One region of the Paramagnetospirillum sp. genome, then DNA from elsewhere that is predicted to be linked to it. Evidence: riboswitches for the same ligand, from Rfam matches in the RefSeq annotation. Region 1 holds a riboswitch; each other region holds the start of a gene.
What was found. A riboswitch is a leader RNA that binds a small molecule or an ion and turns the genes downstream of it on or off. The one in region 1 is predicted to bind cobalamin.
Positions count from the first base shown of each region.

Region 2: linked by a shared signal. The riboswitch ahead of ACV4UZ_RS04970 (DUF4198 domain-containing protein) and the one ahead of cbpA (modified peptide precursor CbpA) in region 1 are both predicted to bind cobalamin.
Region 3: linked by a shared signal. The riboswitch ahead of ACV4UZ_RS09230 (energy-coupling factor ABC transporter permease) and the one ahead of cbpA (modified peptide precursor CbpA) in region 1 are both predicted to bind cobalamin.

Region 1 covers NZ_JBZVFI010000015.1:113,187-122,849, forward strand. Annotated here, with positions in the region: gene ACV4UZ_RS12535 (putative periplasmic lipoprotein) at 1-14, shown strand, start outside; gene ACV4UZ_RS12540 (hypothetical protein) at 11-1,150, shown strand; gene ACV4UZ_RS12545 (lipase family protein) at 1,340-2,629, shown strand; gene cbpB (peptide-modifying radical SAM enzyme CbpB) at 2,674-4,053, opposite strand; gene cbpA (modified peptide precursor CbpA) at 4,050-4,166, opposite strand; cobalamin riboswitch at 4,256-4,454, opposite strand; gene argC (N-acetyl-gamma-glutamyl-phosphate reductase) at 4,527-5,570, shown strand; gene ACV4UZ_RS12565 (gamma carbonic anhydrase family protein) at 5,580-6,098, shown strand; gene ACV4UZ_RS12570 (hypothetical protein) at 6,176-7,744, shown strand; gene ACV4UZ_RS12575 (hypothetical protein) at 7,741-9,150, shown strand; gene ACV4UZ_RS12580 (AsmA family protein) at 9,159-9,663, shown strand, end outside.
Region 2 covers NZ_JBZVFI010000007.1:10,017-19,679, reverse strand. Annotated here, with positions in the region: gene ACV4UZ_RS04990 (MFS transporter) at 1-170, opposite strand, end outside; gene ACV4UZ_RS04985 (hypothetical protein) at 181-960, opposite strand; gene murI (glutamate racemase) at 1,176-2,060, shown strand; gene ACV4UZ_RS04975 (hypothetical protein) at 2,057-2,254, opposite strand; cobalamin riboswitch at 2,474-2,690, shown strand; gene ACV4UZ_RS04970 (DUF4198 domain-containing protein) at 2,895-3,638, shown strand; gene ACV4UZ_RS04965 (DUF2946 family protein) at 3,849-4,268, shown strand; gene ACV4UZ_RS04960 (TonB-dependent siderophore receptor) at 4,302-6,434, shown strand; gene ACV4UZ_RS04955 (hypothetical protein) at 6,434-7,978, shown strand; gene ACV4UZ_RS04950 (energy transducer TonB) at 7,984-8,580, shown strand; gene ACV4UZ_RS04945 (hypothetical protein) at 8,577-9,140, shown strand; gene ACV4UZ_RS04940 (MotA/TolQ/ExbB proton channel family protein) at 9,077-9,376, shown strand; gene ACV4UZ_RS04935 (ExbD/TolR family protein) at 9,376-9,663, shown strand, end outside.
Region 3 covers NZ_JBZVFI010000011.1:228,510-238,172, forward strand. Annotated here, with positions in the region: gene ACV4UZ_RS09200 (bifunctional aldolase/short-chain dehydrogenase) at 1-229, shown strand, start outside; gene ACV4UZ_RS09205 (hypothetical protein) at 447-710, opposite strand; gene ACV4UZ_RS09210 (rhodanese-like domain-containing protein) at 805-1,233, opposite strand; gene ACV4UZ_RS09215 (energy-coupling factor ABC transporter ATP-binding protein) at 1,260-2,063, opposite strand; gene cbiQ (cobalt ECF transporter T component CbiQ) at 2,051-2,785, opposite strand; gene ACV4UZ_RS09225 (energy-coupling factor ABC transporter substrate-binding protein) at 2,782-3,054, opposite strand; gene ACV4UZ_RS09230 (energy-coupling factor ABC transporter permease) at 3,051-3,701, opposite strand; cobalamin riboswitch at 3,792-4,017, opposite strand; gene ACV4UZ_RS09235 (response regulator transcription factor) at 4,179-4,877, shown strand; gene ACV4UZ_RS09240 (stimulus-sensing domain-containing protein) at 4,870-6,480, shown strand; gene ACV4UZ_RS09245 (lipid-binding SYLF domain-containing protein) at 6,592-7,260, opposite strand; gene ACV4UZ_RS09250 ((2Fe-2S)-binding protein) at 7,391-7,855, shown strand; gene ACV4UZ_RS09255 (xanthine dehydrogenase family protein molybdopterin-binding subunit) at 7,852-9,663, shown strand, end outside.

The DNA of each region.
Region 1 (9,663 bases):
GGGAAGGCAAATGATCACCCGTCTCCTGGCCGTATCGGCCCTCGCCTTGCTGGTCCCCGTCATGGCCGAGGCCCAGACCGTCGGGCCCAAGGTTCCGCCCTATCAGGCCCCGGCCAAGGTCGCCCCGCCCGCCCGCGACGGGACCGAGGCCCTGGACACCGCAACGGCCAGGCCCAACCCGTTCAAGCCCCAGGACGACGTCATCGCCCGCTTCAGGGATGCCTACGTCCAGGGCGGGCGGCCGCGCCTGGCCTTGTGGTGGAACCGGCAGCTGTCGGACACCCTGGCCCAGTGGTATTCCGAGACCCGCACCGTCACCGCCGACAAGACCCGCAATTCCACCGAGGGCGACCTCACCCTCAAGCAATCGGGCGGCAAGCAAAGCGTCACCGAGACCCAACGCCGCTCCGGCGATTCGGCCGAACGTCCCTCTCGGGGCGAGACCTGGGAATGGGAGTTCCAGGACGGCTTCCTTGCCCCCTTCCTGCAGGCCGACGCGCAGGTGGTCGACCGAACCATGATTACCCGCATCATGGGCGCCGGGGCCGAGGAGATCGACCCCAAGACCGTCGAGGTGATGGCCATGCAGACCATGGCCGACCTGCTGGTCGAGGTGCTGGTGGCCGATTCCGCCCAGTCCACCACCGGCTACGAACTGCGCGCCCGCATCCTGGACGTCAGGACCGGACGGGTGCTGGCCATGGTCAACAGCCGGGGCCTGAAGGAATGGCAAAAGGGCGACAAGGCCACCGCCACCTCCAAGGGCTTCGACCTGCCCGACGAGGACGACGAGAGCTTCGGCCCCGAACGCGCCGACCAGCGCTACAAGGCGACGCCGTCGGGCTTCGAGCGGAAACGCAAGCCGCCCAAGCCTGCGGTGATCGCCCACAACCTGGCCACCAACGTGATGAGCGCCATGCTGCCGCGCCTGGAAGGCGGTGTGCAGCCGGTGGCCAAGGCCGAGCCGGCCGCTCCTACCCCCATCACGCCACCGCCCGCCGCCCCGGCGCCCACGGCCAAACCCGTTCCCAACGACAGCGCCGTGCCGCTGCCCGAGGTGGAAACCAAGCCCCTGCCCGCCCCCGGCAAGGCGGCCAAGGCGGGGGGCGAGGGCGAGGAACCGCCCATGCCCAAACCGACACGGGACTGAAGCGAAAGGCCGGCAGCGGCGCCGACGGCGTGTGAGCACCCGGGCCGCAACAACGACTTTTCCGTGTATTTATCTGAATGATAGAGGATATTACTCGCGACATTACTATCGGATAGATTGCACTTGTTGCAGTTTGACATGATCTTTGCACGCATAGTCACTTCCTATGACTCTTTGCGAGGTCGCGTCATGGCAACTACACCATACGATCAGTGGCAAACCACCTTCTTTCTCTCCAACCTGGCCAATGCGGTATCGGACATCGCCATCCCGGTAACCTTCCCGCTGGCGCCCAATTCGACGGCGGTGGGCGATTCCCAGATCATCCTGGCCGACATGCTGGCATCCAAGATCAGCAACGGCCTGGGGCTGGCCCAGGCGTCCGGCCTGATGGCCAGCGACTGGACGGTGACCTGGGGGCCGGCGGTCTATGTGGAGGGTGCCAATCTGGCCGGCAGCTATCTGGCGGCCAACGCCGCCTACGTGGCCTTCAGCCCGTCCCTGGAGCGCTACGTGCTGGCCATTGCCGCCACCGACCCGCTCAGTACCTTCGACTGGGTGAACGAGGACTTCCAGATCGTTCCGGCCTACGGCTACTACACCGCCATGCGCTACTGGAACGGCACCCTGGCCCAGTTGCCCACTTTGGGAGACGGCCTGGCGGCGGCGCCCAGCCTGACCAAAGGCACGGTCCTGGGGGTGATGAACGTGCTGTCGCTGGTCGATCCCGCCAGCCAGACCACCCTGCTGTCCTACCTGCAGAACAAGCTGAAGCTGACCACCGGCCAGACCCTGACGGTCACCGGCCACTCCCTGGGCGGCGCCCTGTCGCCCACCCTGGCGCTCGCCCTGGTGGCCCAGGCCAAGGAATTCGCCTCCAGCAACACCGCCGGCCCGCTGACCGGCCTCGGCGCCTCCCAGGTCCAGGTCTACGCCACCGCCGGAGCCACGCCCGGCAACGCCGCCCTGGCGTCGCTGTTCGACGGCACCTTCAAGCCGGTGAGCGGCGGCAGCCAACCCTGGCAAACCTGGAATGCCGTGATCTACAACACCTACGATCTGGTGCCCAACGCCTGGGTCCCGGCGACCCTGAACACCATCCAGTCCAACTACGATTCGGCCTATTCGGGAGCCGTCGGCATCGGTGATTTCAACGATGTCATGGGGACGGTGATCAAGGCGGCCGGCGACTGGACGGCCCTCTACGGCTCCTGGGGGCCGCTGCGGGCGTCGTTCAACACGGGATTCGGTCCCGGAAGCTCGTGGAACAATTCCCTGGCCTACAACGCGGCCATTCCCGGCATCAACACGGTCCTGACCATGACCGAGGCCCAGATCGCCGCCTACAACACCACCAATTCCCAGCAGATCGCCAACCCGCAATTGCTGCCCTGGCTGGAGCAGATCGGCTTCCAGCACACCCACGCCTATGGCGAAGCCATCCTGGGTGCCCCGGTGCAGACCGCCGGCAGCCTGTAGCCGGACCAAGGCAGGCCCCCGGATTCCTCCGGGGGCCTGTTGGTTCAGCAGCCGAAGGCGAAGGCGGTCTCGGTGCCGTCGTCCCAGCCGTCCCACATGTAATCCTCGGCGATGCCGTCGGCGATCAGGCGGAAGGCGTAGCGGGCCTGATCGAGATAGAAGCCGCAATAGGCCCCGATCTCCGCCATGCCGCCATTGGCCTCATGCGCCTCGGCCGGACAGGGCGAACCGCAGAAATGCCGCACCGGACAGGTGGAGCAGGCCTTGATGTCCTCCACCTTGCGCCCGGTCACCAGCTTGAAGGCCGGACTGTCCAGCACGTCCTCCACCCTATCGGTGAACAGGTTGCCGCTGGCGAAGGCGGGCAGGCCGATGAATTCCGAGCAGGGAAACAGCGAGCCGTCGGGGGCCAGGGCGAAGAACGACCGCCCGCCGCCGCAGGGCGAGATGTCGCACATCAGCCGCCGTGCCGTCGGCGCCAGGATGGAGATCAGGATGTTGACGAAATTGGCCACCACCAGCTTGCGCCCCGTCTCGCGGTAGAGCTGGTGGGTGCGGTCCAAGGCCACCAGATAGGCCCTGGACACCGCCTGATCCTCGGCCCACGAGTCCTGCCCGCCCGGCTGGGTGCAGCGGACCACGTTCAGCATGCAGGCGGGCACCTCCTCGGCGTGGAGGAACTCCACCATCTCGGTCAGCTGGCCGAGATTCTCGCGGTTCATGGTGCAGATGACGTTGAAGCCGGCATAGCCCTTGAGGCGGCGGATGGCGTCCACCGTCGAGGCGAAGACGCCGTCGCCGCTCCAGCGCTTGCGCGAGCGGTCGGCCACCTCTGGCGTCGGCGCGTCCAGCGACAGGCCGATGCCACAGCCGCGCGAGGTCAGGAACGCCACCGCCTCGTCGTCCAGCAAGGTGGCGTTGGTCTGCACCCCGAAGCGGAAACGGTCGGAATAGCGGTCGATTGCCGCGAACATGGCGTCACGGTTGAGCAGCGGCTCGGCGCCGTGGAAGATGATCTGCGGCTTCCTGCCTTCCGGCACGGTGCGGGCGAAGTACGCGTCGAGGCGCGCCATGGCCTCCATCATCCTGTCGCGGCTCATATGCTCGCCGCTCTTGCGCATTTTCGGCGGGATGTAGCAGTACGAGCAATCCAGGTTGCAGCGTTCGGTGGGGTTGAAATAGACCGCCGAGGGCTTGAGATGGAAGCGCAGCATGTCCATCTCGCGGACGAAATCGCCGCGCTTGGCCCGCCAGTCGCGCTCCAAGGCGCCGTCGTCCAGGACGGTGTCCATCTCGTCCCTGCGCACCAGCGCCCAGAAGGCGGTGTCCGCGTCGATCAGGGCGGTGTAATCGGCGTGGCCGATCTCGAAGGTCTGGAGGCCGTCGGGAAGACGGCCCCCACGAAAGGGGGCCGCCTGGTTCACCGCTTCACCTGCTTATCCATCAGGACGTAATGGGACAGGCCGGTGCCCTCGGCGTCGCAGGTCTTGCGAACGGCGATGACGGAGGGACGCTTCTTGGTGTCGGTCTTGGTCATGGCGATAATCCTTGCGTATGCCAAAGGGGCTTTCCGGCCGGGGCGCGGACGCGCACCAGCCGAAACCCTTTGCCATCGGATTTCGCCCCTCGTTCAACCATCGTCTTGCAGGTCTTCTGGCTTTCGGATCAGCCACGAAACCACGCCTTCCCGGCTCGTCGCCAGTGGCCGGGCCCGCAAGGGCCCTGTGGTCCGTGTCCCCGATTACAGCGGCGGGACCGCCACGGAATTTCACCGTGTTCCGGGATGCAGGACGAACATGGCTCTACAATACCGCAATGGAGACGTCAAGTTCCGGCGGTTGTCGCGCCGAATGGGGCCTGCTATCGTCCGCTCCCCCATATTCAAGGAAGCAGGGTCATCATGAAGGACGTCTCCGTCGCCATCCTGGGAGCCAGCGGCTATACCGGCGCCGAGCTCGTGCGCCTGCTGGCGCTGCATCCGGCCTTCAAGATCAAGGTGATGACCGGCGACCGCAAGGCGGGCCAGTCCATGGATTCGGTCTTCCCCCATCTGGGCGGGCTGAAGCTTCCCGATCTGGTCGCCATCGACCAGGTGGATTTCAAGAGTGTGGACGCGGTGTTCTGCTGCCTGCCCCACGGCACCACCCAGGAGGTGATCGCCGCCCTGCCCGCTTCGGTCAAGGTGGTGGACCTGTCGGCCGATTTCCGGCTGTTCGACGTGGACACCTACGCCCAGTGGTACGGCCACGAGCACCGGGCGCCGGAACTCCAGAAGCAGGCGGTCTACGGCCTGACCGAGCTGGCGCGCGGCGCGGTTACCAAGGCGCGGCTGGTGGCCAATCCCGGCTGCTATCCCACCTCGGTGCAGCTGCCCCTGATTCCGCTGCTCCGCGCCGGGCTGATCGAGGCCACCGACATCGTCATCGACGCCAAGTCGGGCGTGTCGGGCGCCGGGCGCGCCGCCAAGGAGGCCAACCTCTACACCGAGGTGACCGAGGGCATGCATGCCTATGGCGTGGCCAGCCACCGCCATTCCCCCGAGATCGAGCAGGGCCTGTCCGAGGCCGCCGGCGCTCCGGTGCTGGTGACCTTCACCCCCCACCTGATCCCCATGAGCCGGGGCATGCTGTCGACCATCTACGTCAAGACCAGGGGCGGGGCCAAGGCCGCCGACCTGCGCGCCCGGCTGGCCGCCACCTACAAGGACGAGGCCTTCGTCCGGGTGTGTTCCGAGGGCGTGGTGCCCCACACGCGGCACGTGCGCGGCTCCAACCATTGCCTGATGAGCGTGTTCGACGACCGGGTGCCCGGGCGGATCATCATCACCTCGGTGATCGACAATCTGGTCAAGGGCGCCTCGGGTCAGGCGCTGCAGAACATGAACCTGATGTTCGGCCTGCCCGAGACCCTGGGTCTCGAACAGCAACCCCTGTTCCCGTGAGGACCTGAAATGAGCGGCAACGTCATGCCCTTCCAGGGCGTCAGCCCGACCATCGGCGAAAACGTCTTCATCGCGCCCACCGCCACGGTGATCGGCGACACGGTGATCGGCGCCGGCACCTCGGTGTGGTTCAACTGCGTCATCCGCGGCGACGTCCACGAGATCCGCATCGGCGAACGCACCAACATCCAGGACGGCACCATCGTCCACGTCACCGGCGGCAAGCTGGGCACCTATATCGGCTCGGACATCACCATCGGCCACGGCGCCATCCTGCACGCCTGCACCCTGGAAGACGCCTGCTTCATCGGCATGGGCGCCGTGGTGCTGGACGGCGCCGTGGTGGAATCGGGGGCCATGGTGGCGGCGGGCGCGGTGGTGACGCCGGGCAAGCGGGTTCAGAAGGGCGAATTGTGGGGCGGCAACCCGGCCAGGATGCTGCGCCGGTTGAGCGACGAGGAGATCGCCTTCTTCCCGGTCTCGGCTGAAAAGTACGTGGAACTCGCCGCCAAGTATATCAAGGGCTGAGGCTGGCCCGGCGCCATACTTGCGCAGGGACTGGCGCCCTCCTACTCTTGCCGGCCTGGGGACGAGATGGGGTGGTGATGGCTGAGAAGCGGAACAAGGGTGGCCTGAAGACGGCGCTGGCCCGCCCTCTGGCGGTTCTCGGCCGGCTGATGGGCGGCGGCGGCAAGCCGGCGCCCGCCGCCAAGGCCAGGGAGACCGCCCCGACCTCCCTGGTGGACGATTCCTTCACCCTGGCGCTGGAAGGGCTGCTGGCCGAGGATGACGGCCAGTACCAGACCAAGCTGCACCTGATCTCGCTGGTGGAGTTCCACGAGGCGGTGGGCGACAAATGGGCCCGCATCGCCGAAAAGGTCATGCTGATCGCCGAGGGCGTCATCAACCTGCATCTGGGAGCCGGCAACGTCTTCGGCCGCAAGGGCCCCGACCTGTTCGTCCTGGTCTTCCGCAACACCCCCGCGCCCGAGGCGCGCCGCCGTGCCGTGCGCATCGCCCAGGACCTGGGCACAAGGCTGGTGGGCAGCCAGTTCGCCGGGCACGACCGCCCCCTGGCGCTGGCGGCCGAGATCACCCTGGCCGACGCCCTGGACGACGACGGCGAGCTGAACCTGGAGGCCCTGGCCGCCGCCGTGACCGAAACCCGGGCGGTGATCGCCGAGCAGGTCCCTGCCCGCCCTCCCATCGCCTCTCCCGAGGAGGACGCCCCCCGGCGCGACAGGGGACCGCAATGGGAGGCCATGAGCGTGGCCGAACGCAACCGGATCGATCCCAACTGGCGCGACGCCCCCGTGGACGGCGCCGCCCGGAGCAAGAGCGACCCCAATTGGCAACCGGTCGCCGCCGGACGCCCGGCCGAAGACGTCGCTCCCGGCCTGGACATGGCGCCGCCGCTTCCCGGCGACGCGGCCCTGTCCCTGGTCTGGCGCCCCACCTGGATGGAAGAGGGCGAGGTGATCGGCGCCTACCGCGCCAACGCGCAGCGGGTGGACGAGCCGGGCCAGCCCGCCTACGAGGGCAGCCGCGCCTATCCCGCCACCGACGGCGAGTCCATCGTCCGGCTCGACCGCTTCGTGGCCGGCGCGGCGGTGCGCGGCATCAAGGCGGCCCTGTCCGACGGCAGCCCCGCTTGCATGGTGGTGCCGCTGCATTGGGGCTCGCTCGGCACCTCGGCCCGCATGTCGGTGCTGGCCCCCTTCGCCGACATTCCCGAGGCGGCGCGCAGTCGGGGGCTGATCATCGACCTGTTCGGCCTGCCCGCCAATCTGGCCCCCATCGCCCTGTCCGAGGCGGTCACCGCCATCCGCCCCCTGTGCCGCGAGATCATGATCCGCGAACCGCTCGGCCATCCCGCCCTGAATCGCGTGGCCCTGGCCGGGGTAAGGCTGGTCAGCATCGATCTGGCCGAATTGCCCAACGCCGACAAGACCGACGACGACCACCTGCTGGCCGCGTTGCAACAGCTTCGCCGTCAGGCGGAGGCCCTGGGCCTGGGAGTCTGCGTCTGGGGCGTCCGGCGGCGCAAGGTGGTGGTGGGCACCGTGCTGGGCGGTTTCGCCATGATGAACGGGCCGGGCCTGATGAAGGACCTGCCCCGTCCGGCCAAGGTCCTGCCCGCGCCGCGCTCGCGCTTCGCCGCCGGCCCGTCGTGACCGGCAAGGCGTCCAGGGTGGCGCTGTCCACCCTGGCCATCATCGTGGTCATCAACGGCGCCATCGGCTGGGCGCTGTTCCGCTGGTCTTGGGCCAGCGATACCGCCGGGGCCGCCCTGCTGCTCTACGTGGGGCTGGAATGGTCCCGCATCTCGGCCGGCGGACGGCGCATGCTGGCCGCCGCCCTGCTGGCCGCCCTGGCCGCGGCGACATTGCTGCCCCAGCCGGTTCCGGTGCTGCGGCGCGGCCTCGCCGAAGCCGTCTTCCTGGTCGGGCTGTTCACCACGCTGGGCATGCTGAGGGACAGCGCCCGGACCTCGCCCCTGATCCGCCGCTGCGGCGAGCAGATGGTGCGCCAGCGCCCCGGCCGCCGCTATGCCGCGCTGTCGCTGGGCAGCCACCTGATCTCGCTGGTGCTCAATTTCGGGGTGCTGGCCCTTCTGGGCATGATGGTCGCCAAGGGCAACACCTTGAGCGCCGCCAACGGCGACGAGGTGGTCAAGGGCATCCGCAAGCGCCGCATGATGACCGCCATCCTGCGCGGCTTCGCCCTGATGACTGTGTGGTCGCCCCTGGCGGTGTCGTTCGCCGTGATCCAGCAGGTGGTGCCCGATCTGGCGTGGTGGCGCCTCGTCCCGTTGCAGATCGTCCTGGCCCTGATCCTGATGGGCTGGGGCTGGGCGCTGGACCGCCTGGACTTTCCCCCCCATGCCCACCGCCTGCCCCCCCACCGGCACAAGACCGAGTTCCGCCCCTTTCTCGGCCTGTTCCTGCTGGTGGCCGCCGTGGTGGCCGGCGCCGTCGCCCTGGCCGAAGTTCTGGAGGTGCGCCTGGTGGTGGGCGCCATGGTGGTGGTTCCCGTCGCGGCGGTGATCTGGCTGTACGCCCAGCAAGCGGGAGCGATGCCGCCCCGCTTGCGGCTGACCGCCGGTCTGTTCCTCCGTCATCTGGGCGACAGCCTGCCCGGCTTCCGTTCCGAGGTGGCCATGCTGGGCGGGGCCATGTTCCTGGGCACCGTGGTGGCGGCCTTCGTCACCCCCGAGGACACGGCGCGGGCCATCGCCCTGATCCCCCTGCCCCCCGTCGCCGTGGCGGTGCTGCTGGCCTGGGGCGTGATGGTGGCCGCCCATGTGGGCATCTCGCAGCTGGTCACCATCACCTTGCTGGGCAGCGCGCTGGGCAGCCTTGCCGCCACCGGCATCGATCCCCTGGTCCTGGCCAGCGGCATGCTGGGGGCCTGGGCGCTGTCCATCTGCACCACGCCCGTGGGAGCGGCGGTGATGTCGGTGGCAAGGGTGGCGGAAGTGCCGGTCAGGACGGTGTCGCATACCTGGAACCGGCGGTTCGTTGTGGTCGGCGCCCTGCTTCTCGGAGTATGGATGGTGGCCCTGTCCCTGATCCTGTGAGGCCGCCCTTGTCCCGCCTGCCGGTCGCCAAGCCCGTCGCCACCGTCGCCGCCGCAGTCGCGGCCGCCGGGCTGGCGCTCGCCCTGGCCGTCCCTCTGCTGACGGACGGCGAGCTCTGGCGCGGGCGCATCGAGGCCGAGGCCTCCGCCCTGGTCGGCCGCAAGGTCACCGTCGCCGGCCCCATCACGCTGCGTCTCCTGCCGTCTCCCGCCGTGACCATGGCGGCGGTGGCGGTGGAGGATGCCGCCGCCCTGGACCGGGTGCGCCTGGGCCTGCCGCTGGGCGCCCTGCTGGCCGGCAAGCCCGAACTGTCCGACGTGGCCGTCGAGGGCGGCCGCGCCGGCCCCCTGAGCGGGCTGACCCTTCGCGCCTCGGCGGCGGGGGAGTCCTTCACCATCGGCGGCGGCGGCCTGCTGTGGGGCAGGCCCGTCACCCTGGAGGCCGGCGGAGATCGCCGGAACGGCACGCTGAAGGCCACCCTGGCCCTGCCCTCGCTGGATGGAACCGCCGGGT
Region 2 (9,663 bases), on a different contig from region 1:
GCTTCCAGGTCGCGGCCGATGGCCTCGGCCTTCTTGTCCATCTCGGGAACCAGGCCACGGCTGAACTCGTCGGTGGCCTGATGGGCCACCCACCCCACCGGCGGCACCAGCACCAGGATCACCAGCAGCAGCAGGCGGACGAACAGGGGCCGGGTGCGGTCGAGGATCATGGCCGCCCCCTCACATCAGCCGGTCGAGACGGCCGACCTCGTCGGTGGCGTCCCTGACGTGGTCGATGGTCTCGCGGGTCTTGCCGACGAATTCGGCGAAACGTTCCTCGAAGGAATCGCCGCCGGCCTCGGGCACGGCGTGGCCGCCCACGGACAGCACCTCGCCCATGGCCTTCTCCATGCTGCCCAGCTTGCGCCCGACGACGCCGAACAGGATGTAAAGCCCGCCCACCGCCACCGCCGAGGCCGCCAGCAACGCCATGGCGATGCTTTTCAGCAACTGGCCCAGCAGGCCGGAAACGCCCTTCTCCACATAGGCGGTGGGATAGCGCAGCACCACGCCGCCTTCCACCTTGCCCAGGCTGTTGACCAGGGGCAGGCCGACGATCAGGTTGTCCTCGTCCACCACGCTGAACGATTGCTGCATGCCGCTGCGGATGGCCTCGGCCAGGGAATCCGGCACCCTGGTGCCGATGGCGCCGCGATCGGTGTCGAACAGCACCTCGCCCCGGTGGTCGTAGACCTCCACCGCCAGGATCTGGGCGTCGCGGGATTTCTCGCGCTCGATGATCTCCTGAACCTGACGCAGCTGACGCAGGGCGAACCCCAGGTTGAGACTGTCCTCGATCCGCTTCTTGATGGTGAACACCACGAAGGAATAGCGCGACTGCACCTGGGCGGAATAGACGCTTTCGAACTTGTAGTAGGCGAAGAAGGCGGTCACCAGCAGGGTGGACAGCAGGATGGAGACCAGGGCCAGCGACACCTTGCGCGCCAGCGACCAGCGCACGGGACGCGCCGGAGGAAGGCAGGCGCCACCTCCGCCCGCGATACTGGATTGCCCCATCAATTCCAAGACCCGTATCCTTCCCACCGGGCAACGGTTGAACCCGGCCGCCGAAGCGATTAGAAGCAGGTTCCGTTTATAGGATATTTACCGAAGCCGTCCAAGAGCGCGGCGGGCTGAATTCCCAGGAATTTCGGAGAATCTTCTCCCCTTGACCAATGATATGGAACCTCGAGCAAAAGATTCCAATGACTTCACCACAAGGGCATACAGTGTTCACCTCATCCGATGCTATACAAGCGACATATCCGGTCGGAATTTTCGACTCCGGGGTGGGCGGACTGACTGTCGCCGCAGCCATTCGACGCAGCATGCCCGATGAACGCCTGCTTTACCTGGGCGACGTGGCCCGCCAGCCCTACGGCACCAAGTCGCCGCGCACCGTGACCCGCTACGCGGTCCAGGCGGCTGAATTTCTGGTTGAGAAGGGGATCAAGGCCCTGGTGGTGGCCTGCAACACCGCCTCGGCGGTGGCGCTGGACGCCATTGCCGAACGCTTTCCGGACCTGCCGGTCCTCGGCGTGGTCGAGGCCGGGGCCGACGGCGCGGCGCGGGCATCGGCCCAAGGGCGCATCGTGGTGGCCGCCACCGAAGGAACCTGCCGCTCGCGGGCCTATGAGCGCGCCATCGCGCGGCGGCGCGGGGACGCCCGGGTCCGCTGCGTCCCCTGCCCGCTGTTCGTCGCCCTGGCCGAGGAAGGGCTGACCGACGGCCCCATCGTCGAGAGCGTGGCCCGCCACTACCTGGAATCGCTGTTCGAGGGCAGCGAGAAGGGCGATTGCCTGGTCCTGGGCTGCACCCATTTCCCGCTGCTGGCCCCCGCCCTGGCCCGGCTGGCCGGGCCGGACGTTACCCTGGTGGATTGCGCCGAGGCGACGTCCTCCATGCTGGTCCGCATGCTGCGGGGGCGCGAGGCTCCCAAGGGAAGCGGCGGCGGCCTGCGGCTGATCTCCACCGACGCGCCGGAACGCTTTTCCCGCATGGTGGGCAGGCTGTTCCCGGCCATGGGGCCGTCGCCGGCGGTGGAACTGGCCGACCTCTAGCAGGAGGCGGGGCAGTCCCCGGTGGCCTGGGAATAAAGCTCGTCCACCAGGATACGGGCGACACCCGGGGTCAGGCTCGAATCGCGCGCCAGCAGCACCGCCCGCGCCGCGTCGCGCTCCTCGGCGCAATCCAGGCCCATCCGCCGAGCGGCGGCGATGGCGCTGCCGATGATCCCGATGAGTGAGCCGTTCATGTCCTGCCCCGAATGCCGTCCGTTGGAATCTGTCCACTTCAGGATGGAACCCATTGATCGGGCAGGCCAGCTTCGAAGCGAAAGGATTTGTGAGTCCATGTGACGCAGTCCGACGGATTCAGGCATGACTCCATCCGAAGTCCTATGCCGGATCCACGTGCACGCCCCATTCGGTCTATGCCCGATCCGCCGGCTTGACCGTCTCGACGCGGCGAGTGTACCTCTTGAAGCGCGTGCTGGTTCCCCGCCGGACAAAGTCCTGGGGATTAAAATGGGAACGCGGTGAGGACGACCCGATCGGGGCCGAAACCGTGGCTGCCCCCGCAACTGTGAGCGGTAAGTCTTTGTCCGAAGATGCCACTGGGGATTCCCCGGGAAGGCTGGACCAAGACGGTGACCCGCAAGCCAGGAGACCTGCCTCACGCCGTCGCCCATCCGTTCGAGCGGGGTGTCTCAGCGGTACGGAAGTCTCTTCCGAACGTGGTGACGTGTTTGTCGTCGTCCCGTTCGGATTCCGGGTGCCCGCCCGCTCTCCGACCGGATCGAATGTCGTTGTCCTGACCGGCCCGCCGTCGCGTGTCCGGTCCATCCGCGGCCGCCCCTGGCCGCGGAGCAGGCCCATCCTTGCCCGGAGTCCACCATGCGAAAGATTTCCCTTCACCAGTTCAAAGTCCGTGCCCACGCCGCCCTGGGGACGGTGATTCTTCTCGCCGGGATCGCCCCGGCCTCGGCCCACGAGATGTGGCTGGGGGTCGAGGCCGGACGCGTCGAGGTGCGCTACGGCCATCCCGGCGACCTTTCCTTGCCGGAAAAGGCCCGCCTTTACGAGCTGTCGGCAATGGGCGGCGGCGGAAAGTCCGCCGTGCCGCGCGACCGTTTCGAGGTGGCCGGCGGCCGCCTGTCGGTGCCGCTGCCCGCCGGAACATCCATGGTCGTCGCCCGCTACGACAACGGCTTTTGGGTCAAGACCGCCGACGGCTACCGCAACACCAGCCGCCACAACCTGCCCGACAATCTGAGCAGCGTCTGGTCGGAGAAGTACGCCAAGCTGCTGCTCGACGGAGCGGGAAGCACCCGGCCCGCCGGTCACCGTCTCGAACTGGTGCCCCTGGCCGACCCCTATGGCCTGAAGCCCGGCGAGAAGCTGCGGCTGCGGGTGGACTACGCCGGCAAGCCCCTGGCGGGAGCCAAGGTGGAGATCGGCGACGGCAAGACCGAGGCGGACCCGCCGGTGACGGTCGCCGCCGACGGCCGGGGGCTCATCGCCGTGGACCTTCTGCCGGGGGAAACCGTGCTGCTCGTCGAGCACCAGGGGCCGGGAACCTTTCCCAATCTCGCCGCCAAGGACCAGATGGCCGCCGCCCTGACCATCGTTCGTCCTTAAGAATATACTTATATTCCCTTCCGGCCCGGCCAGACTCCAATGTTCAGACGTCAGCACTCAAAAGATGAAGTTTGCCGGAGCGCCGTTCACGGTGTCAGTATCGGCGCCGGAAGGGGATCAATTCATCCCGAACACTTCGCCATTGACTCCAGGAAGGGCGAGGCCTACACGATAATCTTTCGCAATAGCGAATTAGAGTGTTTTTATATTATGGCTTTGCGCATGTACGGAGTGATGCATCATCTGCGGAGCCGGGCCTCGTCCGTCGCCCGCCTGCTGATGCTCGCCCTTTGCCTGCAGCTGGCCGTGCCGCTGCTCGACCTGGGTGGCATCGCCGCCCAGGCCGGCGAGGCGGCCTTCCGCGCCGACCTGCAATCCTCGCTGTGCCACGAGGGCAAGAGCGAGGCGGCACCGGACCAGGATCCGGCCTCGCCGTCCCAGGTCAAGCACTGCATCTTCTGCCTGCCCATGGCGGGAACGCCGGCCGCCGCCGGGGCCGTCCCCCAGACTCCTCTTCCCGGTCGGGCGCAAGAAGCGCGCCTTCCCGCCGTCGATGACCAGACCCCGGCATCCACGCGCCCGGTCTTCGCCCGCTCCCGCGCGCCTCCCGCCGATCCTCGCATCGCCTGAACCCGGTTCCCGTTCGGTTTTTCGAGGATTCCCATGCCTGCCGCATTCCATTGCCGCGCGCCGCTGCGCGCCTCCGTGTCCCTGTTCGCCCTTCTGCTGGCCGTTCCCGCCCTCGCCCAGGAGGCCGCCCCCGATATGCCCGAGGTGGTGATCTCCACCGGCAGGGAAACCGCCGACGGCCCGGTCCAGGGCTACCGCGCCAAGCGCTCGGCCAGCGCCACCAAGACCGACACTCCCCTGATCGACACGCCGCAGAGCGTCACGGTGGTGCCCAAGGCGGTGCTGGAGGACACCAACGCCTCCACCGCCGACAAGGCGCTGGAATACGTGCCGGGCACCGCCAAGGGCAACACCTTCGGCGGCCTCAACACCTATGACAGCATCATGCGCGGCTTCCGCACCTCGATCTCGGCGCGCAACGGCTTCACCGCCGGCCGGCGCTACGATTCCTCCTCCGATGCCGCCAACGTGGAACGGGTCGAGGTGCTGATGGGGCCGTCGGCCCAGATCTACGGCCGCAGCGATCCCGGCGGCATGTACAACATCATCACCAAGAAGCCGCTGAACGAATCCTTCACCGAGATCAAGGCCGAGTTCGGCTCGTTCAACACCTATCGCGGCACCGCCGACGTCAACATCGCCCCCGAGGCGGACAAATCCATCCTGGGCCGCGTCAACCTGGCGGTCGAGGACAGGGAAAGCTTCCGCGACCATGTCAGCTCCCACCGCCGGCTGTTCGCGCCCACCATGTCGTGGCAGGGCAGCGGCGACACCCGCGCGGTGTTCGACCTGGAATACCTGCACGACGAACGGACCTTCGATCGCGGCGTGGTGGCGGTCAACGGCGACGTCAAGGCGCTGCCCGCCAACCGCTTCCTGGGCGAGCCCAACGACAACCGCATCGCCATGGACAATCTGATGGGGTCGCTGCGGCTGGAGCACGACCTCAACGCCGATTGGACCCTGCGCACCCTGGTGATGGCCAAGAACGGCAGCATGTGGGGCTACGCCACCGACGCGGTGTCCCTGAACGCCACCACCGGCGTGCTGACCCGGCGCGCCCATCTGCGGGACTACTACTGGAGCGCCGGGGCCGCCCAGGTGGAGACGGTCGGGCACTTTTCCACCTTCGGCCTGGGCCATACCCTGTTGACCGGGGTGGAACTGGAAATCAGCCAGTCCACCGAGCGGCGGGACTACGCCACCGCCACGTCCATCAACATCTGGTCGCCCATTACCAACACGGCGCGGCCCGCCCTGACCAACCGCTCGGATTCGTACGACAGCACCAACAAATATGCCGTCTACGCCCAGGACCAGATCGAACTGACCAAGGCGCTGCAGTTGCAGGTGGGCCTGCGCTGGGATGCCTATGACCAGCACAACGAACAGCGCAACCGCGCCCTGGCCCCCTTCGGGCCGCAGATGAATCAGTCGCGCAGCGCCGTCAGCCCCCGCGCCGGCCTGCTTTACAAGATCACGCCGACGGTCTCGACCTACGTCAACGTCTCCAAGTCGTTCAACAAGAACCCGGACGTGGCCGCCACCGACCGCAGCGGCAAGATGATCGAGCCGGAAAAGAGCCTGGGCACCGAGGCCGGCGTCAAGGCCGACCTGCTGGACGACAGCCTGTCGGTGAGCGCCGCCGTCTACCGCATCGTCAAGCACAATGCTTCGGTGACCGACCCCGACGACACCAATTACGCCAAGACCTCGGGCAAGGTGCGGAGCCGGGGCTTCGACCTCGCCGTCACCGGCAACATCACGCCCGAGTGGCGGGTGACCGGCGGCTATGCCTATGTGGACGCCGAAATCCTGCAGGACCCCAGCCTGCCCCGGGGCTCCAACCTGCAGAACATTCCCATGCACTCCATTCCCCTGCTCTCGGTCTACGAGTTCCAGAAGGGCGAACTGGCCGGCCTGGGCCTGGGCGGCGGCGTCACCTATGTGGGCAAGCGGGTGGTGGCGGACGGCAGCACCGTCTACATGCCGGAATACGCCAAGATCGACCTGCTGGGCTATTACAAGCTGGACGACCGGGTGAAGTTCGCGCTCAACGTCAACAACCTGCTGGACAAGGGATACTATTCCAGCGCGCTGGGCCCGTTGCGGGTGATGCCCGGCGAGCCCCTGACCGTCCTGGGTTCGGTGTCGGTCAAGTTCTGATGAAGCGGCTGAACCGCATCCTGACCCTGACGCACCGCTGGCTGGGGGTGGGCCTGTGCCTGCTGTTCACCCTGTGGTTCGTCAGCGGGGCGGTGATGATCTTCGTCCCCTATCCCCGGCTGCAGCCGGCGGAACGGCTCGCCCACGCCCCGGCGGTGGATCTGGCGGCGGTGGGGGTCACCCCCGCCCGGGCCGTCGCCGCCTCGGGCGTGGCCGAGCCCGCCCGCATCCGGCTGGCGGCGGGGCCGGGCGTTCCGCTCTACCTCATCGAGCCGGAGACCGGGCCGGTGGTGGCGGTGCAGGCGACGGACGGACTTCCCGCCCCCCTCCTCTCGGGGCACGAGGCGGCGGCGGTGGCCGCCGCCTTCGCCGGCCGTCCCGCCGGGACGGTGGCGGGGCCGCTCGACCGCGACCTGTGGACCGTGCATCAGCGCTACGATTCCCGCCGCCCCTTCCACCGGGTGGAGATGGTGGATTCGGCGGGAACCGAGCTTTACGTCTCGGCCCGCACCGGCGAGGTGGTCCAGCGTACCGATCGGGCGGCCAGGGCCTGGAACTGGCTGGGCTCGGTCGTCCACTGGGTCTACATCGTCCCCCTGCGCCGGCATCCGGTGCTGTGGGGCGACATCCTGTGGTGGGTGTCGTGGGCCGGCCTTGCCCTGACCGCCACCGGCATGGCCGTGGGCGTCTGGCGCTCCGCCAAGGCGCTGCGCATACCGGGGCGGAGCGCCGTCACGGTGTTTCGCGGCAATCACCGCCTTCACCATCTGTTCGGCCTGGGCGCCGGGCTGGTCACCCTGACCTGGATGTTCAGCGGCCTGCTGGCGGTGGACCGGGGCCGGATCTTCCCCTCGGGCCACCCCCACGGACACGAGGTCCACGCCTTCCGGGGGATGTCCCCGGCGGCGGCGGCCTCCACAATCTCCCTGGCCGATCTGGGGCGCGTCGCCCCCTTCGCCGAACTGGAAGTGGTGGCCCTGGCCGGCCGGCCCTGGCTGCTGGGCAAGGCGGCGGAAGGACGGGCCGTGGTGCCCGCCGACGATCCCGCCGCCCGGCCCGTCCCGCTGTCCGCCGGAAGCGCTGGCCGCCGCCATCCGCACGGCCTGGCCCGGAGACGGGTTGCGGGCCTTCGCCCCCATCCCCCCCGGCGACTTCCATGCCCATCTGGTCGCCGTCTCGCGAAGCCGGAACGACGCCCTGTGGCGCGCCACCCTGGACGATTCGGGGGAAACCTGGGTCCAGGTGGATGCCGCCGAAGGGCGGATCGTCACCGTCATGGGGCCGCAAAGGCGCCTGCAGCGCTGGCTGTACAACGGGCTGCATACCTTCGACCTGCCGGGGCTCAGAACGTCCGAGCCCTTGCGCATCGGCGTCGAACTGGGCCTGCTGGCGGCGGGACTGGTGCTCTGCGTCACCGGCCTGCTGCTGGGAATACGGCGGCTGCGGCTATGGCATTCCGCACCATCGAAGACCGCCGTCATCGTGGGAAGACACGCATCGTGAGTTACGCCCCCCCTTCCGCCAACCGCCCAGACGCCGACTGACGGGATTGACCGTCGTCGCCCTGCTGCACGCCGCCGCCATCTACGCCCTGGTCAACGGGCTGGGGCATCAGGCGGTGGAGTTCATCAAGGCGCCGCTGGAGACCAAGATCGTCGCCGAACTGGTCAAGCCGCCCGAGCCCCCCAAGGCCGAGCCGCCGCCGCCCAAGGTGGTGAAGCCGCCGCCGCCCGCCTACGTGCCGCCCCCCAAGGTGCGTCCCCAGGCGCCGCCGCCGCCCGCCGCCATCACCGCCGTCACCCAGGAGGCCCCCGTCGCGCCCCCGCCGCCGGTGGTCATCGCCCCTGTGGCGGCCGAGGCGCCCGTCAGGGTGCAGCCCGCCCTCGACCAGGGCCGGCCCTGCAAGCCGCCGCAATATCCCCCCGCCGCCCGCCGGGCCGAGGAAAGCGGGGCGGTGGTGCTGAAATTCCTGATCGAGGCCGACGGCTCGGTGATGGAAAGCCTCGTCGAATCCTCCAGCGGCTTCGAGCGCCTGGACGAGGCGGCGCGCGCCGCCCTGGCGCTCTGCCGCTTCAAGCCCGGCACCACCGACGGCCGCCCCGAACGCTCCTGGGCCCGCATCCGCTATGTCTGGAAACTGCAATGACCGGAACCAACACCATGCTCCGTATCGCCCTCGCCGCCCTGCCCGTCCTGCTGCTGGCCGTTCCCGCCCTTGCGGCCCACGCGGATGACGCCCATGCCGCCGCCAAGCAGGTGGTGGACAATCCCTACGGCCTGGACGCCCTGTGGGCCCAGGGCGATTTCGTCTCCAAGGGCACCCTGATCATCCTGGCCCTGATGTCCATGGCGTCGTGGTACATCCTGGCGGTCAAGCTGGTGGAGCAGGCCCGCATGCTGCGCCACGCCAAGGCGGCGGCGGCCGGGTTCTGGAAGGCCGCCTCGGTGGCCGAGGGCGCCCGCGCCCTCGCCGAGGACAGCCCCTTCCGCTTCGTCGCCTCCGCCGGCCTCGAGGCCACCCGCCACCACGAAGGCTCGCTGACCGAGAAGATCGACCTGCACACCTGGGTGACCATGTCCATCCAGCGCTCGGTGGGCGAGATCGTCTGGACCTGCAGGGTGGACTGGCCGTCCTGGCCACCGTGGGCTCCACCGCCCCCTTCGTCGGGCTGTTCGGCACCGTCTGGGGCATCTACCACGCGCTGACCGCCATCGGCATCGCCGGCCAGGCGGCCATCGACAAGGTGGCCGGCCCGGTGGGCGAGGCGCTGATCATGACCGCCTTCGGTCTGGCCGTCGCCGTGCCCGCCGTGCTGGGCTACAACCTGCTGGTCCGCAGGAACAAGCTGGTGGCCGAGAAGGTCCGCGCCTTCGCCGCCGACCTTCACGCCGTGCTGCTGGCCGGGTCCGGCGGCAATGCCGGCCTCAGGGTGGTGCGCTGATGGCCATCTCGCTCGGCCCGGCCGGAGACGGCGACGACGAGGACGGCGTGATGTCGGCCATCAACACCACGCCCCTGGTGGACGTGATGCTGGTGCTCCTGATCATCTTCCTCATCACCATTCCGGTGGTGACCCACACCGTGCCGCTGCAATTGCCCAAGGAGGCCAACCAGCCCACGATCACCCAGCCCGGCAACGTCACCGTGGCGGTGGACCGGTCCGGCAAGGTGTGGTGGAACGAGGAAGGCCTTGCCGCCCGCGCCGACCTCGCCGCCCGCCTGGACGCC
Region 3 (9,663 bases), on a different contig from region 1:
CGTCAACGCCGACCGCATCCGGTCCGGCCTGCTCACCGACGACATGATCAAGAGCCGCTCGTCGGCCCGCGGCCTGTCGGAACAGGACTACATGGGCGGCAATCTGCTGGGCCGGGAAGTCACCGCCGAGGACGTGGCCGACGCCTTCGTCTGGCTGGCCAAGGCCTCCAAGGTCACCGCCTGCACCGTCACCGTGGACGGCGGCAACATCGAGGCATCCTTGCGATAGGACAAGGGGCGGAGAAAACCTCCGCCCCTGTGCCCAGAGTTTGTCCGAGTCTGGTTGAATCGATGCCGCCTCCTCGCCCGTCACCCCGGCCTTGAGCCGGGGTCCAGGGGGAGCATAACAAATGTCATCGTCTGCGGCTCCTGGGTCCCGGATCAAGTCCGGGACGACGAGGTCAAGAGCTTCAACCTAAGTCGCACAGACTATAAGATGGTCCGGCCTACTTCCAGCCGGCTTCCTTTTCGCACGCCTTCATCTCGGCGGGATGGGTCTTTTCCCAGGCACTGATGGACAGGGTCTCGTTGTCGTCCATCTTGTTGTTCATGCAGGTACAGTACTTGGTGACCACCTCCATGGAGACCTTGGCGTCGGCGTTGTCCTTGATGCACTTGGCGACCCACTTGGTGTCGTCGGCACCGGCGAAGGCGGCGCCCGGCGCGGCGAGCAGAAGTCCAAGACACGCGGCGGCGATGAATGTCTTCATGATCCCCTCCCTTCCTTTTTCCCCAAAAGGCCATCCCTTCCAGGGGACTGGAGAAAGGTAATATGGGGCCGTTATCGCCTTTTGCTAAGGGGAATCAGCACACGGTGCAGCGGGTCATGGGCAGGTCGCGCCGGATCCAGCCCGGCCCGGCGCTTGATCCCGCCATGCCCTCCGACACGTCGAGGATACGGGTGAAGCCGGCATCGGCCAGCGCCTTGGCGACCGAGGCCGAGCGGTTGCCGGTGCGGCAGATGAGCGCGATGGGGGCGTTGCGGTCGCCCTTGGCGGCGGCCAGCAGGTCGCGCACGAAGCCGGCCCCGCCCTCGGGGTGGCGCATGGGAATCAGCCTGGCGCCGTCGGCCACTCCGGTCTGCTTCCATTCCTCGGGCTGGCGGATGTCCACCAGCACCACCTCGCCCTTCCTGGCCGCCTGCAGCGCCTCGGGGGCCGAGATGGTCTTGACCTCCGCCAAAGCGGGGAAGGCCAGGGAGAGCAGCAGGACGGCGGACAGCAGGACACGCATGGGGAACCTCGTTTGTTGAGGCCTTGCTAATACACCTTCCGCCGTGTCGCCAGCAAGGCCACAGCCTCGTCGCGGGTGCGCACCCCCAATTCCAGCAGCAGCGGCGGTTCCAGCCCGCAGGCCGCCAGGGATTCGCGGTCGGCCAGCACGTGGGCGGCCTCGCCCTGGGCGATCACCCTTCCGCCCTGGAACAGCGCCACCCGGTCGGCGAACTCGTAGGCCAGATCCACCTCGTGGGTGGTGAAGACCAGGGTGGTGCCCGCCCGGGCCAGACGGTCCAGCGCCGCCAGCAGGCGCTTGGCCCCCGGATGGTCGAGACCGGCCAGGGGTTCGTCCAGCAGCAGCACCTCGGGCTCCATGGCCAGGGCGCCGGCGATGGCGACGCGCTTCTTCTGCCCGAAGGACAGCATGTGGGTGGCGCGCCCGGCCAGGTCAAGGATGCCCAGCGCGTCCAGCGCCGCCTCCACCCGCCGCCGGGTCTCCGCCTCCGACAGGCCGAGATTGAGCGGCCCGAACGACACGTCCTCGGCCACGGTGGCGGCGAACAGCTGGTCGTCGGGTTCCTGCAGCACCAGACCGACCCTCTTGCGCCAGCCGGTCAGCGCAGCCCGCGAATGGCCCATGACTTCGCCGTCGAGGAACACCGCGCCGGACGCGGGCTTCAGGGTGCCGTTGAGATGCAGCAGCAAGGTGGTCTTGCCCGCCCCGTTGGGGCCGAGCACGGCCAGCCGCCGCCCCCGCTCCACCGCGAGATCAAGACCGGCGAGCGCCGCGACGCCGCCGGGATAGGCATAGGAAAGCCCCTTGGCCTCGAGGATCAGGCCAGCCACAGGCTCACCCCCGCCAGCAGGGCGTGGCCGCCCAGGATCGACGCCAGCACCGGGCCGGAGGCCGGCCGCGCCGCCGACAGCATGGGCAGCGAGCCGTCGAAGCCCCGCGCCGCCAGCCCCACCTCCAGCCGCCGCGCCCGGTCCAGGGCGCGCGGCAGCAGCTGGGCGATCAACAGGCCCAGCGAGCGCATCTGCCGCCTTGGCCCGAACCAGCCGAGCCGGGCCTGCTGCGCCGTGCGGATGGCGGCGGCCTGATCGAGCAGCAGGAAGATGAACGTCCAGGTCAGCAGCATGATCTCGGCGATCTCGGCGGACAGGCCCAGCCGGCGGAGTCCCCGCACCAGATCGGGGGCCGGCGTGGTGGCGGCCAGCAGCAGCAGGGCGGCGACCGAGGCCGACGCCCGCAGCACCACCTGGGCGGCCCGCACTCCCTGGTCGGCGGCCAGACGCAGCCCCTGGGAATCAACGTCCACCGCCAGGGCGGCCGCCCCGGTCAGCACGAAGCCGAGCGGAATCGCGTTGAGCCGCAGCCAGTCGCCCGGCGGCACCTTCGCCGCCCCCAGAGCCAGGCCCCAGGCGACGGCCAGCACCAGCGCCGCCCCCGGAAAGGGAGGCAGCGCCAGGGCCAGCAGCAGCAGGCCGAGGGCGAGCGCCGCCTTCTCGGCCGCCGCCCGCTTTCGCCATGGTCCCGTCTGGGACAGACGGTCGATGGAAAGCGTCACGTCTTCCGCCGGCCGTGCCGCCGTCCGATGACGTAGCCCAGCAGCCCGGCCCCGAAGGCGGCCTGCAGCGCGAACAGCACTCCCTCCATTTCCTTGGAGGGCTGCCAGAAGGGTTCGGTCCACTTCTCGTACCCGGGATTGCTGGACGCCACCACCTCGCTGGCGGCGTCGTCGGTGCCGCCGAACCTGGCGTCGGGCATCATCACCAGCGGAGCGGCGATGATCAGGGCGGCGGCGCCCAGCAGCAGGGAGTTGGTGCGCGCGCTCATGCCCGGACTCCCTCGATGCGAAGCTGGCGGGCCTTCAGGGCGTTCATCACCACCACGGTGACCAGTCCCTCGGCCACCGCCAGGGGCAATTGGGTGACGGCGAAGATGCCGGAGAACTTGGCGTAGGCGCCGGCGAAGCCGGTCTCGGCGTCGGGGAAGGCCAGCGCCAGCTGCAGCGACGTCACCAGATAGGTGGCGAGGTCGCCCAGGAACGCGGCCAGGAACACCGCCACCGCGAAGGGCACGCCCAGGCGCCCGGCCAGCCTCCACACGCCATAGGCCACCCACGGCCCGGCGATGGCCATGGAAAAGACGTTGGCCCCCAGGGTGGTGAGGCCGCCATGGGCCAGCAGCAGGCCCTGGAACAGCAGGACGATGGTACCGATCACCGCCATGATTCCGGGGCCGAACTGCATGGCGCCCAGCGCCGTGCCGGTGGGATGGGAGCACGAGCCGGTGACGCTGGGCAGCTTCAGCGCCGACAGCACGAAGGTGAAGCCGGCCGCCGCCGCGATGTCGAGCCGCGCCTCGGGCCGGTCGGCCAGGATGCGCTTCAAGGAGCGCGCGCCCGCCACCACGAAGGGGGCGGAGACGAGGCTCCAGGCCACGGCGTGCCCGGCGGGAAGGAACCCTTCCATGATATGCATGATGAACAGACTCCGTTCGTCGAGAGACAATCCCTGTCGCTGCGAAACGGAAAACTGACCCGACGGCACACCCCGGCCGAACGGGCTCGCTAGCGACTCTCGATGATGGCAGGTCTCCTGACTCGCGGGTCGTTGGGTCCGGCATAGCCTTCCCAGCCCTTCATTTGGGCCAGTGGCGTCTCTGGGGCCGGAACCTCTCCGCCTACAGTTGCGGGGGCAGTCGCGGAATTGACCCTCTTTTCGAGGGCCGCACCACGTTCCCATTTTCACCCCGCGCCCTCTCGGATCGCGGGGAACCATCGCGGGGCACTATAATTTCGCCATGATCGGGATGCAAACCATTCCCGGGGCTTGTCTTCAGATGTCATCCCGAGGAGCATGGCGACGAGGGATCTCCTCCTGCTCCGGCCCGTCCGAGCAAACGGAGATCCCTCGCGTCCGCTCGGGATGACAGGTCAATTGCAAAGGGGTTCAGCCGTGTCCCATACCATCGCCCTGGTCGACGACGACCGCAACATCCTGACCTCGGTCTCGATGGCGCTGGAGGCCGAGGGCTTCAAGGTGCGCACCTATACCGACGGGGCCGAGGCCCTGCGCGGCCTGACCAACCAGCCCGCCGACCTTGCGGTGCTCGACATCAAGATGCCGCGCATGGACGGCATGGAGCTGTTGCAGCGCCTGCGCAAGCAATCGGCCATTCCGGTGATCTTCCTCACCTCCAAGGACGACGAGATCGACGAGCTGCTGGGCCTGCGCATGGGCGCCGACGACTACATCAAGAAGCCGTTCTCGCAGAAGCTGCTGATCGAGCGCATCCGCGCCCTGATCCGCCGCCTGGAGGCCAACGCCGCCGGCGCGGCCGAGCCGGGCGGCGAGACCCTGGTGCGCGGCGAGCTGGTGCTCGACCCCGGCCGCCACGTCTGCACCTGGAAGGGGCGCGCCGTCGACCTCACCGTGACCGAGTTCCTGCTGCTGAAGTCGCTGGCCACCCGCCCCGGCCACGTCAAGAACCGCGACCAGCTGATCGACGCGGCCTATGGCGAATCCATCTACGTGGACGACCGCACCATCGACAGCCACATCAAGCGGCTGCGCAAGAAGTTCCGCGAGGTGGACGACGAGTTCGGCCAGATCGAGACCCTGTACGGCGTCGGCTACCGTTATCGGGATGAGTGAAGCCAAGCCTTCCCGGCGGCGGCTGCCCCGCTGGCGGCTGCTGGCCTCGCCGCTGACCCGGCGCATCCTGCTGGTCAACCTGCTGGCCCCCGTCGTGCTGGTGGTGGGCGTGTTCTATCTCGACCGCTACAAGCAGGGACTGATCCGCGCCGAGCTGGACGGGCTGGGCACCCAGGCCGAGATGGTGGCGGGCGCCATCGGCGAGGGCGCCGTCTTCGAGGAGGAGATGGGCTTCTTCGAGATCAACCCCGACATGGCGCAGCAGATGGTCCGCCGTCTGTCCGAGCCGGCCAAGTTCCGCGCCCGCCTGTTCGACTCGGTGGGTGATCTCGCCGCCGATTCCCGCGTGGTGGGCGGCGCCAAGGGCTCCATCTACATCGAGGAGCTGCCGCCGCCCACGCCGCCGCACTGGAGCGACCGGCTGGCGCGGCAATGGGACCGCTGGGCGCGCTGGATGCCCAGGGACGAGTCCCTGCCCCTTTACCGCGACCATTCCAACGCCCGGGCCGACGATTTCGAGGAGGCCATGGCCGCCATGGCCGGGCGGAGCGCCTGGGTGGTGCGCTCGCGCAAGAACGGCACCCTGATGCTGTCGGTGGCGGTGCCGGTGCAGCGCTACAAGCAGGTGGTCGGCGCGCTCTTGATCACCGCCGACGGCGCCAACATCGCCCGCTCGCTGTTCCAGGTGCGCATCGCCATCCTGGAGGCCTTCGCCGTGTCCCTGGCGCTGACCATCGGCGTGTCGCTCTACATGGCCGGCACCATCGCCCGGCCCATCCGCCGCCTGGCGCTCGCCGCCGAGCGGGTGCGCCACGGCCAGGGCCGCGTCCACGCCATCCCCGACCTGTCGCGGCGCAAGGACGAGATCGGCGAGCTGTCACTGGCCCTGAAGGAAATGACCGAGGCCCTGTGGCGGCGCATGGACGCCATCGAGGCCTTCGCCGCCGACGTGGCCCACGAGATCAAGAATCCCCTGACGTCCCTGCGCTCGGCGGTCGAGACGGCGGCGCGCATCGAGGACCCGGAAAAGCGCGCCCGCCTGATGGCCATCGTGCTGGACGACGTGGGCCGCCTGGACCGGCTGATCAGCGACATCTCGGACGCGTCCAGGGTCGATGCCGAGATGAGCCGCGCCGAAACCGGCCCGGTGACCCTGGCCGCCATGCTCGACACCATGGCCGAGATCTACCGCGGCACCTGCGAGGACCGGGGCCTGCGCTTCCAGGTGGAGCGCCCCGAGGACGATCCCCTGCTGGTCCAGGGCATCGAATCCCGGCTGGTCCAGGTGCTGCGCAACCTGATCGCCAACGCCGCCTCGTTCAGCCCCGAGGGCGGGCGGATCACCCTGGCCGCCCGGCGGGACGGCGCCCGCATCCTGCTCACCGTCGAGGACCAGGGGCCGGGCATCCCCGAAGGCAAGCTGGAATCCGTGTTCGAGCGCTTCTACTCCGAACGGCCCGAGGGCGAGAAGTTCGGCACCCATTCCGGCCTGGGCCTGTCCATCTCGCGCCAGATCGTCGAGGCCCACGGAGGAACCATCCGCGCCGAGAACCGCGAGGGGGGCGGCGCGCGCTTCACGGTGAGCCTGCCTGCGCTTGCCTGAGGGCCGGCCCACCTTGTCATCCCGAGGCGAAGCCGAAGGATCTTGCAGGCGAAAACGGCCGCCGCCTCGGGCTGAAAGATCCCTCGCATGCGCTCGGGATGACAGTCCGGGTCAGCGCGACAGGATGTCCCTTAACCGGTCGGCCTGACGGGAATCGACGCTGCGGCTGAACAGGATGTCCTCCGGCGTCGGGTTGCCGCCGTAATAGGCGGAATTCCACGAATGCCGCGGCAGGATGCCGGCGCCGTCCAGGGTGGCGCCGCCGTAAAGGCCCACGGCGCGCGAGAAGGCGTAGATGTCGGCGCCCACATTGGTGGTGGTGTTGGCCGAGGCCCCGGCGCCCACCACCGCCACCGCCACGCCCGCCTCGGCGCCGGCCTTGAACTGGTTCTCGACCACCGCCTTCAGGCCGCCCTCGTTCATGATGACGTAGACCGTCTCGGCATCCTGCAGGCCGATCTGCAGCCCGATGCTGCCCGCCGCCACGGAATAGAAGGCCGGGCCGCTCCAGCGCCCCGCGCCGTCGCGGGCCAGCAGCACGCCGGTGCCGTACTGGGCGCCCAGGATGAACCCGCCCTTGACCAGATCGGGAACCACCAGCACGGCGCGCGCGCGGCCCAGCAGGCTGGTCATCTGCGAACTGAAATTGGGGTCGGCGCGCAGGCGCTCGACCACGGTGACGGCCCTGCCCACCATCATGGTCTGGTCGGTGACCTGCTCGGCCCGGGCGGTACCCGCCAGCAGAAGGGCCGCCAGGACCATGGCGATCAGTCTCGGCATCTCGTCCTCCGTTGAGAAATGCTCCCATACACTCCAACCACGGGCGTGGTTAGGATTTTGTTAACTCTTGCCCGGCCGCATTGTTGGGAGTAAGCCTGTAACCCTTCCAAACCGGAAGGGCGACGGACGAATGTATTCCCTCATCGTCAACGGTGAACGCCACAAGGTGGACGCCCAGCCCGACACCCCGCTGCTGTGGGTGCTGCGCGACCAGCTGGGCATGACGTCGGTGCGCTACGGCTGCGGCCAGGGCCAATGCGGCGCCTGCGCCATCCTGGTGGACGGCGAGCCCGCCCGGGCCTGCCAGCTGCCGGTCTCCGAGATCAACGGCCGGCGTATCGTCACGCTGTCCGGCAGCAACGACGCCGTCGCGGCGCAGCTGCGCGCCGCCTGGATCGAGCTGGACGTGCCCCAGTGCGGCTATTGCCAGTCGGGGCAGCTGATCAGCGCCGGCGCCCTGCTGCGCCGCAATCCCAAGCCCAGCGATGCCGACATCGACGCCGCCATGAGCGGCAATCTCTGCCGCTGCGGCACCTACCAGCGCATCCGCGCCGGCATTCATCTGGCCGCCCGGCGGCTGCGGGGGGGATCATGAACCGCCGGACCTTCCTGAAGGTCACCGCCGGCACCGGACTGGTCCTGGCGGTGGGCGAGGCCCACGCCGAGGCCGCGACGGGCGGCGGCGCCATCAACGCCTTCGTCGCCATCGCCCCCGACGGGCGGGTGACGGTGACGGTCAAGCATCTGGAGATGGGCCAGGGCGTCGCCACCGGCCTGCCGGTGCTGGTGGCCGAGGAGCTGGAGGTGGACCCCGCCCAGGTGGCGGTGGAATTCGCCCCCGCCGATGCCGGGCGCTACAACAACCTGTTCTGGGGGCCGAGCCAGGGCACCGGCGGCTCCACCGCCACCGCCAATTCGTGGCAGCAGCTGCGCCTGGCGGGTGCCGCGGCGCGCGAGATGCTGACCGAGGCGGCGGCGCGGATCTGGCGGGCCGACATTTCCACCCTTGCCGCCGTCAACGGCGGAGTGGTTCACGCCGCCAGCGGCCGGCGCCTGGGCTATGGCGAACTGGTGGCGGTGGCGGCCACGCTGCCGCCACCCGCCCAGCCTCGCCTGAAGGCACCGTCCGAGTTCCGCCTGATCGGCAAGGCCGGGGTGAAGCGTACGGATTCGCGGGTGAAAAGCGACGGCAGCGCCCAGTTCGGCACCGATATCCGCCTGCCCGGCCTGCTCACCGCCCTGGTGGCCCGCCCGGCCGTCTGGGGCGCCCGCATGGAATCCTACGACCGCAAGGCGGCCCTGGCGGTGCCGGGGGTCATGGCGGTGGTGCCCATCCCGTCCGGCATCGCCGTGGCCGCCAGCTCGTTCTGGGCGGCGCACAAGGGCCGCGAGGCCCTGAAGGCCCGCTGGGCCGAGCCGGCCGAACGGGTTTCCACCGAATCCCTGCGCCGGACCTGGAGCGAATTGCTGGCCAGGCCGGGCAGCCCGGCGGCGAGCCGGGGCGACGCCGCCCTCGCCCTGGGCCAGGGGGCGCAACGCCTTGCCGCCACCTACGAGTTGCCCTATCTGGCCCATGCCCCCATGGAGCCGCTCAACTGCGTGGTGCGCCTGTCTCCGGGCAAGTGCGAGATCTGGGCCGGCTGCCAGTTCCAGACCCATGATCAGGCCATGGCCGCCAGGGTCGCCGGCCTCCGACCCGATCAGGTGGAGATTCACACCCTGCTGGCCGGCGGCAGCTTCGGGCGACGCGCCAACCCGGCGTCGGACTACATCGTCGAGGGCGTCGAGGTGGCCAAGGCGGTGAACGCCCCGGTGCGCCTGATGTGGACGCGGGAAGACGACATCGCCGGCGGCTGGTACCGCCCCATGGCGCTGCATGGTTTCGAGGCGTCGCTGGACGAACGCGGCCTGCCCCTGGCCTGGCGCCACCGGGTGGTCTGCCAGTCCATCCTGGCCGGCGGCCCCTTCGCCGGCATGGTCAGGGACGGCATCGACCCGGTCTCGGTGGAAGGCGCCGCCAACCTGCCTTACGCCGTTCCCCATCTGGCGGTGGAACTGCATTCGCCCAAGGCGCCGGTGCCGGTGCTGTGGTGGCGCTCGGTGGGCTCCAGCCACACCGCCTTCGCCACCGAATGCTTCCTGGACGAGCTGGCCCAGGCCGGAGGCAAGGACCCGCTGGAGCTGCGCCGCGCCCTGCTGGCCGACAAGCCCCGCCACCTGGCCGTGCTCGACCTCGCCGCCGAGAAGGCCGGCTGGGGCAATCCGCTGCCCGCCGGCCGGGGACGCGGCATCGCGGTGCATGAAAGCTTCCACTCCTTCGTCGCCCAGGTGGTCGAGGTGACCGTGGGTCCCGAGGGCCGGATCAAGGTGGACCGCGTGGTCTGCGCCGTGGATTGCGGCATC